Regions from separate parts of the Saccharococcus thermophilus genome, predicted to be linked through region 1. Evidence: riboswitches for the same ligand, from Rfam matches in the RefSeq annotation. Region 1 holds a riboswitch; each other region holds the start of a gene.
The links. Region 1 has a riboswitch for S-adenosylmethionine ahead of metK (methionine adenosyltransferase). Riboswitches for the same ligand answer to the same signal wherever they lie in the genome.

Region 1 (3,283 bases):
TGGTGAAAAAGCTGGAACTTGCCGATAATCGGACGATTGTCACGTATGAGCTTATCGCCTTGCATTCAACGAATTAAAAAAAGGAGGGAATCGTTCCCTCCTTTTCGATTATACGAGCGGACCGCCAAGTGCTTCAATTTCCGGTGCAATATGCTTAAATTTTTGGAAGTTTTCGCGGAATTTTGCGGCCAGTTCTTTTGCTTTTTGTTCATATGCGTTTTTATCAGCCCAAGTATTTTGCGGCTGCAGCACTTCATCTGGCACTCCTGGAATATGAAGTGGAATGGCCAAGCCAAAAATAGGGTCTTTCACTGTTTCAACATTGTCCAGTTCTCCTTCGACAGCTGCTTGCACCATCGCACGGGTGTAGGCAAGCTTCATGCGGCTGCCGACTCCGTACTCCCCGCCGGTCCAACCAGTGTTGACAAGGAATACCCGCACGTTATGTTCCGTGATTTTTTTGCCGAGCATTTCCGCATAGCGCACGGCTGGAAGCGGCAAAAACGGAGCGCCAAAGCAAGTAGAGAATGTCGCTTGCGGAGAAGTGATTCCTCGTTCGGTGCCGGCGAGCTTGCTCGTATAGCCGCTTAAGAAATGGTACATTGCTTGTTCACGCGTCAGTTTGCTAATTGGCGGCAATACGCCAAACGCGTCTGCGGTTAAGAAAATAATCGTCGATGGGTGGCCGGCAATGCTTGGATCCACGATGTTGGCAATGGCCTGAATCGGGTAAGCCGCACGCGTATTTTCCGTTAATGTCGCATCATCGTAATTTGGTATTCTTGTATGCTCATCGATTACCACGTTTTCGAGCACCGCTCCGAACCCGATGGCGTCAAAGATTTGCGGTTCTTTTTCGCGGGATAGGTTAATGCATTTCGCATAACATCCGCCTTCGATATTAAAGATGCCGCGGTTTGACCAACCGTGTTCGTCATCACCGATTAAGCGGCGGTTTGGATCAGCGGAAAGCGTCGTTTTTCCTGTTCCCGACAGTCCGAAGAATAATGCAACGTCTCCTTCTTTGCCGACGTTGGCTGAGCAATGCATTGAAAGAATCCCTTGCTCTGGAAGCAAATAGTTCATCACCGAGAAAATCGATTTTTTCATTTCGCCGGCATATTCCGTTCCGCCGATTAACACGATGCGGCGCTCAAAAGAGATGATAATAAACGCTTCTGATCTTGTTCCGTCCACCGCCGGATCTGCTTTGAAATTTGGAGCAGAGATCACCGTAAATTGCGCTTCATGTGTTTGTAATTCCTCTGCGCTTGGGCGAATAAATAATTGATGGGCAAATAAATTATGCCAAGCGAATTCGTTAATCACTTGAATCGGCAAACGATATTTAGGATCAGCACCGGCAAATCCTTTAAAGACAAAAACTTCATCTTGTTTCATTAAATGATCAAGCACTTTATTATATAAATTTTCAAACACTTCTTCCGAAATCGGCTGGTTGACTGTTCCCCAATCGATTTTTGCTTTTGTCGATGCTTCTTCGACAATGTATTTATCCTTTGGCGAGCGGCCTGTATATTTTCCTGTCGTTACCGCCACCGCCCCAGTAGCTGTTAAGTGACCTTCCTTACGCTGCAGCACTTTTTCCACCAGCTGTGCTACCGATAAATTGTGAAATACGTTTGGTTTTTGCAATAATAAAGAAAGTTTATTGGTCATTTTTGCGATCCCCATTTTCAAAACCTACCTTTTTTTATTTAATAATCCTTATAAAATAGTATAACACATTTTTATTATTAGTCCATACTATTTGTGACGATTTCTTTTGTTTATTTTTCCTGTTTTTTTCATAAAAAATTCGCCGCATTTTGTTGACTTTTCGAGCTTCATTACGATATGATAAGTCATTGAACGGATACTCTTATCCCGAGTTGGCGGAGGGACAGGCCCAATGAAGCCCAGCAACCGTCACAACTGGAAACATGTGAAATGGTGCTAACCTGTGGCAAGGCGGTGTCCTTGAACGATAAGAGTGAAAGGAGCAATTACGATTGCAATGACCTTTCCTCACCGTTACAGGAAAGGTTTTTTTATATGAGAAAATGAAACAAGGGAAATGAGTACCGTATCGCCCCGCCGTTTACGGCATTATCATTTTCGATGTTTGATTATATAAAGAGGAGGAAAATGCCGAATGTCATCAAAAAGACGTTTATTTACTTCAGAGTCTGTAACAGAAGGCCATCCGGATAAAATTTGCGACCAAATTTCCGATGCAATTTTAGATGCGATCCTAGAAAAAGACCCGAACGCTCGCGTTGCCTGCGAAACGAGTGTGACAACAGGGCTCGTGCTCGTAAGCGGAGAAATTACGACATCAACATATGTCGACATTCCAAGAATCGTTCGCGATACGGTTCGCGAAATTGGCTATACGCGTGCTAAATTCGGTTTTGATGCGGATACATGCGCCGTGTTGACATCGATTGACGAGCAGTCGCCAGATATCGCGATGGGAGTCGATCGGGCGTTAGAAGCTCGTGAAGGTCAGATGACTGACGAGGAAATCGAAGCGATCGGCGCCGGTGACCAAGGGCTTATGTTTGGCTTTGCCTGCAATGAAACAGAAGAGTTAATGCCGCTTCCGATTTCATTGGCGCACCGTTTGGCACGCCGCTTGGCGGAAGTGCGTAAGGAAGATGTTTTGCCATATTTACGTCCAGACGGTAAGACACAAGTAACGGTGGAATATGATGAAAATGGCAAACCTGTTCGCGTCGATACGATTGTCGTGTCCGCGCAGCATCATCCAGAAGTTACGCAAGAACAAATTGAACGCGATATTAAAGAACATGTCATTAAGCCGGTAGTGCCAGCCGGGCTCATCGATGAAAATACGAAATATTTTATTAACCCAACAGGTCGCTTTGTTATCGGCGGGCCTCAAGGCGACGCGGGATTAACGGGACGGAAAATTATTGTGGACACATACGGCGGCTACGCACGTCACGGCGGCGGTGCGTTCTCCGGAAAAGATCCAACAAAAGTAGACCGTTCTGCTGCGTATGCGGCCCGTTATGTCGCGAAAAATATCGTGGCGGCAGGACTTGCCGATAAGTGTGAAGTGCAATTGGCCTATGCGATTGGGGTGGCAAGACCGGTCTCGATTTCGATTGACACATTTGGCACGGGAAAAGTATCCGAAGACATTTTAATCGAAGTCGTGCGCAACAACTTCGACCTGCGCCCGGCAGGAATTATTAAAATGTTGGATTTGCGCCGTCCGATTTACAAGCAAACGGCTGCTTACGGCCATTTTGGA
Region 2 (3,283 bases), 280 kb from region 1:
TTTGTACAGCTGTTTCGCCAATTCCTCGTCTTTCACCACCGCAAGCCCCGCCACGACATCGCTGTGCCCTGCCAAAAACTTCGTCGCGCTATGAAGAACGACATCGACGCCAAGGTCAAGCGGACGCTGGAGCGCGGGAGTCATAAACGTATTATCCAAAAAAGTTAAACAGCCATTGGCTTTCGCCAATTTGACAATTCCTTGAATATCGGTTACTTTTAAGAGCGGGTTGGACGGCGTTTCGACATAGATCACTTTTGTATTTGGACGAATATGGGTAGCAACTTCATGCAAATCGGTCATATCCACAAACGTATATTCAATGCCGAAACGGCTTAACACTTCGGTGATTATGCGATACGTGCCGCCATAAACATCTTCGGTCACGAGCACATGGTCACCTTTGGATAGCAGAAGAAACGCAGTCGAAATCGCCGCCATCCCGGAGGAAAAAGCGAAGCCGCGCACGCCTCCTTCTAGTTCGGCGATCGTTTCTTCGAGCGCCTCGCGCGTCGGGTTGCCAGAGCGGCTGTAATCATACTTGCCAAATGTGTCAAAATCGAATTGATGGAACGTTGAAGCATGCTGAATCGGCACGCTTACTGCCCCTGTTTGCCGATCGATTTTCCATTTGTTATGAAGCAGTTTGGTTTGAAAGGAAACTTGTTGTTCCATCCTCTTACACCTCTTTCATGTTTTTCAGCGCTTGCGCTAAGTCGGTGATTAAATCTTCGACATGTTCGATGCCGACGGAAAAGCGCAGCAGCCGGTTACAGACGCCGTTGGCGATGCGGATTTCTTCTGGAATATCGGCATGCGTTTGCGTCGCCGGATACGTAATAAAGCTTTCCACTCCTCCTAAACTTTCGGCGAACGTAATTAAGCGCAAGCTTTGCAAAAAGCGGTTGACCCATTTTTCCTCACGCAAGCGGAACGATAACATGCCGCCTCTTCCTGGGTATAATACATCGGTAATATCTTCGTGAGATGCTAAAAACTCGCTGATTCGTTTCGCGTTTTCCTCATGCTGGCGAATCCGAAGCGCCAACGTCTTCATGCCGCGGATGAGCAGCCACGAATCAAACGGCGAAAGCACGGCGCCGATCGCGTTATGATACTCCGCCAAGCGTTGACAAAGCTCCTCTCCCTTTGCCACGACAAGACCAGCTAATACATCGTTATGGCCGCCCAAATATTTCGTTGCGCTATGAATGACAATATCGGCCCCCTGTTCAAGCGGACGTTGCAGAACCGGGGTATAAAACGTATTATCGACAATAAGAAGCAAATCGTATTTTTTCGCCAGCTTCGCTACTTCTGCGATATCGGTTTCCTGCATGAGCGGATTGGTCGGCGTTTCCAAAAAAATCGCCTTCGTTTTTTCGGTAATCGTGTTCTCTACTAATCGTATGTCGCGAAAATCTACATAATGAAAAGACAAACCATATTTTCGCCAGCCGCGTTCAAACAAGCGATATGTACCTCCGTAAAGGTCGGCGGAAACTAAAAATTCATCACCGCTTTCAAACAGCGCCAACACCGTTTGAATTGCGGCCATGCCGGAGCTGAACGCATAGCCTTGATCGCCGCCCTCGAGCTTGGCGATCGCTTCTTCGACGATTTTGCGCGTCGGGTTGCCGGTACGGATGTAGTCAAACCCCGTCGACTGTCCAATTCCTTCATGACGGTATGCCGTCGAAAAATAGACAGGCGGATTGACCGTCCCTGTTACCGTTTCGCTTCGGTTTCCGATTTGCGCTAACAATGTCTCGAGTTTCTCCATTTATCTCTCTCCCTCTTTTGTAAAATAAAAAAAGTCTTCTAAGAAGAAGACTTTTCCATACGTTTGTCAGTGCTTCTTCTTATCTGCCGAATTGAAAACTCAATTCGCTGGATTTAGCACCTGGCCAATACTTGGCTGGTTGCTGAAGCTTCACAGGGCCAGTTCCCTCCGCTTCTCTCGATAAGAACGCATCTTGCCGATATTCATTTTTTATTATCTAAAAATTTAACCCATTCATAATAATTTTGCAAGTAATTTTTATAACGCCGGAAAAACTCATTATGTTTTTCATATGTTCTAACTGATTGCAGTACATATTTTGCTGAAACAGTTTTTTGACAAAAACAGCAAAAAATCGTTTATCTTTTTAAAAACCCGCACAATTCGGCGGCGTTTATTAACATGTTTTAGCAAAAATATGTTACAATAACAGATGAATCGCTATTTTTTGGAGGACACATCATGGCGACACAAAAAGGAACGATGCATGACTATACGATTTACAGCAATGAGCTCGAAGAAGAAGTAACACTGCTTGCATATTTGCCAAGCACCTTTTCTCCGCTTCATAAATATTCTCTTTTAATTGCGCAGGATGGAAAAGATTATTTTATGTATGGAAAAATAAAAAGTGTAATCGAGCAGCTGATGGAAAACGGCGAGATTGATCACACCATTGTCATCGGAATTCCGTATCATGATGTGAAGGACCGCTATGAGAAATACCATCCAAACGGAAAGAAAAACAGCCAGTATTTACGCTTTTTGGCCCATGAGCTTGTTCCGTTTTTAGATCAAACGTTTCCTACGTACCAAATTGGAAAAGGGCGCGCGCTTATTGGCGATTCGCTCGGCGGCACGGTATCCTTGATGGCAGGACTGTTGTATCCGCATACATTTGGAAAAATTGCGATGCAGTCGCCATATATAGACGAAGGCATCATCGCAAAAATCCGGCAATTTTCCGAGCCATCATTATTGCAAATTTATCATTCGGTAGGGACAAACGAAACAGCGGTAAAAACGACGGACGGAAACGTGCGCGATTTTATCACTCCAAACCGAAAGGCACGTGAAGCATTTATCCAAAAAGGATTTTTGTATGAATACAGCGAATTTGATGGTGGTCATGCATGGACGTATTGGCAGCCTGACGTTCCGCGTGCCATCGCTTATCTCCTTTCTTCGTAAACACTACCGTACTTTTCGGAATTTTGTTATAATTAAGTACTACTTATCATAAGGAGGGATTTTTTATGAAATATGGTATTGCTTTATTTCCTTCGAAACGAATACAGGATTTTGCCAATTCCTATAGGAAGCGTTACGATAGCCATTACTCCCTCATCCCGCCGCATGTTACGTTGAAAGACCCTTTTGAGGCAGATGGCCAGCAAATTGGAGAAATGGTGAAAGAACTGCGCAAAATTGCCGCGGAAACGGATGTCATCCCGTTAAAAGTGACGAAATTCAGCTCGTTTTATCCGGCAAGCAATGTCA
Region 3 (3,283 bases), 850 kb from region 1:
TGCGGGAAGAAATCAAACATTTCCTCGAAATCGAACAGGCTGGAACGCCGAATATGAGAAACGGCTACTATCAGCGAAATCTAGATACGCAATATGGCCGGATTGAGGGTCTTTTGGTTCCAAGAGACCGAAACGGGGAATTTCAAACACAGTTGTTTGCCCCTTATCAACGCCACACCGGCTGGCTGGAGGAAGCCATCATTAGGATGTATCAAAGTGGCATGAGTACACGGGAAATTGGCAAGTTTATCGAACGAATTCTAGGAAATGCTTATTCTCCAGCGACGATCAGCCGTATTACCGATGTCGTGAAAGAAGACATCGAGAAATGGCACCATCGTCCACTATCCAAACGTTATTCTGTCTTATATTTGGACGGCTTGTACGTGAAACTTCGCCGCGATACGGTAGAGAAAGAAGTCATTTATGTGGTGTTAGGAGTGAATGAAGAAGGGTATCGAGAAATTCTGGATTTCTTCGTGGGAGGACAAGAAAGCGCCTATGGATGGCAGGAAATTCTTCAACACCTCTACCAAAGAGGCGTCAAGGAAGTGCTTCTTGGCGTCTTCGATGGCCTTCCGGGGCTGGAGGAAGCCTTTAAGGCGGTGTATCCGAAAGCCGATGTGCAGCGCTGTGTCGTGCACAAAGTCCGCAACACCCTCAGCCGTGTTCGGAAAAAAGACCAATTCGAAGTGGCCGAGGATCTCAAGCTGATTTATCGCGCGCCGAATAAGGAGATGGCGTTACAAATGTTTCAACAGTTTGAGTCGAAATGGTCCAGCAAATATCCAAGAGAAGTTCAGTCTTGGGCCAATGAGTTGGATGTCCTCCTTACATTTATGGATTATCCAAGCAGTATTCGAAGTGTGATTTACACGACGAATGTCATCGAACGAACGATCAAAGAGATTCGGAAACGTCTAAAGCCGATGAACAGTTTGAGCAGTTTAGAAGCCGCGGAAAAAGTCGTGTATTTGACCATCCAAGATTTTAATGAGAAATGGGCAGGGCGAAAGTTAAGAGGATTTGCCGAAGCGCAGGAAGCTCTTCAACGAATGTTTGAAGAACGTTATTGTTAACCAAATATTGTAAATAAACAAAATAGGAGGATTCTCCCTTTCCACACAAGAGACTGAATATTCAGTCTCTCGTGTGGAGGAAATATCCCCCCTCTATTCTAAATCCATTTCAGAGATACCCTATCTATCTTACATTACACAAAATTCTTGACGGTACCTAATTTGTTCTCCATGAAAAAGGAAAACACCTGCAAAAAAACTTTTTCGCGGTATAACAATGATGTAAGCGCTGTCTTACCTATCATCACCAAAACCAATATTGACAATCGGCTTTCTTGGAATTATGATGAATGTAAAAATTGCATACAACAAACCGCTTATCAAGAGTGACCGAGGGAACAGGCCCAATGACGTCCGGCAACCTCCCTTTTAGGGAACGGTGCCAATTCCTGCAGAATGGCTTTCATTCTGAAAGATAAGTCGGGTATTTACATACCGATGCCTCTTTCTGAATGAAAGGGGCGTTTTTATTTTCCAGCTCCAGGAAAAGCAAAGAAGCAAAAATTCTTACATACATAGTTTTTCACAATTACATAAAACTCCGCAAATAGATCGGGAGGGAAGAAGTGATGATCGAAATAAAAAATGTAACAAAAATTTATTCCACGAAAAAAAAGCAAGTCGTCGGCGTCGACAACGTATCCTTAACCATTCAAGACGGGGAGATCTTTGGAATTATCGGCTATAGCGGTGCCGGCAAAAGCACGTTGTTGCGCTGTTTAAATCTTTTGGAACGCCCGACATCTGGCCAAGTCATCATCGATGGTGTCGATTTAACAACGTTGAATGACAAACAGCTGCGGCAGGCCCGCTTAAAAATCGGAATGATTTTTCAACACTTTTATCTTGTCAGCTCCAAAACTGTGTTTGAAAATGTCGCATTTGCCTTAAAAGCGGCAAAAAAGCCAAAAGAAGAAATTGAAAAAAGAGTCAATGAATTGCTTGAAATGGTCGGGCTTTCCGATAAGCGGGATGCGTACCCTTCCCAGCTAAGCGGCGGGCAAAAGCAGCGGGTTGGCATCGCGCGGGCGCTTGCCAACGACCCGACCGTCCTCTTGTGCGACGAAGCAACATCGGCGCTAGACCCAAGTACAACAAAATCGATTTTGACGCTGTTGAAAAAAATCAACCGTGAACTTGGCATTACGATTGTGCTGATTACACATGAAATGGAAGTGGTCAAAGATATATGCGACCGCGTCGCTGTCATGCAAAACGGGAAAATCATCGAATTAGGTACCGTATATGACATTTTTACAAATCCGAAAGAAGAATTAACAAAGTCCTTTATCAACAGTATATTGCGGTTTGAACTCCCTGATCATCTGCTGCAGAAGCGGACAGGAACGATTGTCAAAATCCAGTTCAAAGGGAAGACAGCCGAGGAAGCAATCGTTTCTGATATGCTACAAACCTTTAAAGTAAAATGCAATATTTTGCATGGAAAAATCGAGTATATTCAAGAGATGCCGCTCGGAATCTTTGTCATGGAGCTGATCGGCGAACCGGAAGAAATCGAGCGGGCCATTCACTACATTTCGCAAAGAACGAACGGATTGGAAGTGATTGCACATGCTGCTTGATGCGTTAATTGATTTAATTCCCGAACTGAACAAAGCGTTTTTAGAGACGATTTATATGGTGGCAATTTCCCTTTTCGTCGCGATCCTTGCCGGTTTGCCGCTCGGAATTCTCTTATTCGTCACCGACCGCGGTCTGTTTTTGGAGAACACAGTGGTCAAATCCGTCCTTGGCTTTATCGTCAATATGATTCGCTCGATACCGTTTGTCATCTTGCTCGTCGGGCTGTTGCCGCTTACGAAACTGATTACCGGAACAACGATCGGACCTACTGCTGCGTCCGTATCTTTGTCGGTCGCTGCCGTTCCGTTTTTTGCAAGAATTGTAGAAACATCGTTGCGAGAAATCGAAAAAGGGGTGATCGAAGCAGCGGTTGCCGTCGGAGCGACACCTTGGATGATTATCAAAGATGTGCTGCTGCCTGAGGCACGCCCTGGCATTGTGCATGGAATTACAATCACAACAATTAGTTTAGTTGGATATTCGGCAATGGCCGGAATTGTCGGCGGCGGCGGCATCGGCGACTTGGCGATTCGCTTCGGGTATTACCGCTACGACAACACCGTTATGATTACAACGATTGTCATTTTAATTTGTCTTGTTCAAATCATTCAGTTTGTCGG

Region 2: another riboswitch for S-adenosylmethionine. It lies ahead of BDD39_RS13285 (methionine biosynthesis PLP-dependent protein); the one in region 1 lies ahead of metK (methionine adenosyltransferase).
Region 3: another riboswitch for S-adenosylmethionine. It lies ahead of BDD39_RS07415 (methionine ABC transporter ATP-binding protein); the one in region 1 lies ahead of metK (methionine adenosyltransferase).

Annotation. Positions count from the first base shown of each region.
Region 1 is NZ_JAASRS010000001.1:2,284,523-2,287,805, reverse strand. Features, by position in the region: gene BDD39_RS11850 (DUF2584 domain-containing protein) at 1-77, shown strand, start outside; gene pckA (phosphoenolpyruvate carboxykinase (ATP)) at 109-1,695, opposite strand; SAM riboswitch class I at 1,880-1,994, shown strand; gene metK (methionine adenosyltransferase) at 2,156-3,283, shown strand, end outside.
Region 2 is NZ_JAASRS010000001.1:2,563,759-2,567,041, forward strand. Features, by position in the region: gene metC (cystathionine beta-lyase) at 1-675, opposite strand, end outside; gene BDD39_RS13285 (methionine biosynthesis PLP-dependent protein) at 680-1,783, opposite strand; SAM riboswitch class I at 1,860-1,970, opposite strand; gene BDD39_RS13290 (alpha/beta hydrolase) at 2,246-2,974, shown strand; gene BDD39_RS13295 (YjcG family protein) at 3,040-3,283, shown strand, end outside.
Region 3 is NZ_JAASRS010000001.1:1,432,760-1,436,042, forward strand. Features, by position in the region: gene BDD39_RS07410 (IS256 family transposase) at 1-1,079, shown strand, start outside; SAM riboswitch class I at 1,394-1,501, shown strand; gene BDD39_RS07415 (methionine ABC transporter ATP-binding protein) at 1,649-2,662, shown strand; gene BDD39_RS07420 (methionine ABC transporter permease) at 2,652-3,283, shown strand, end outside.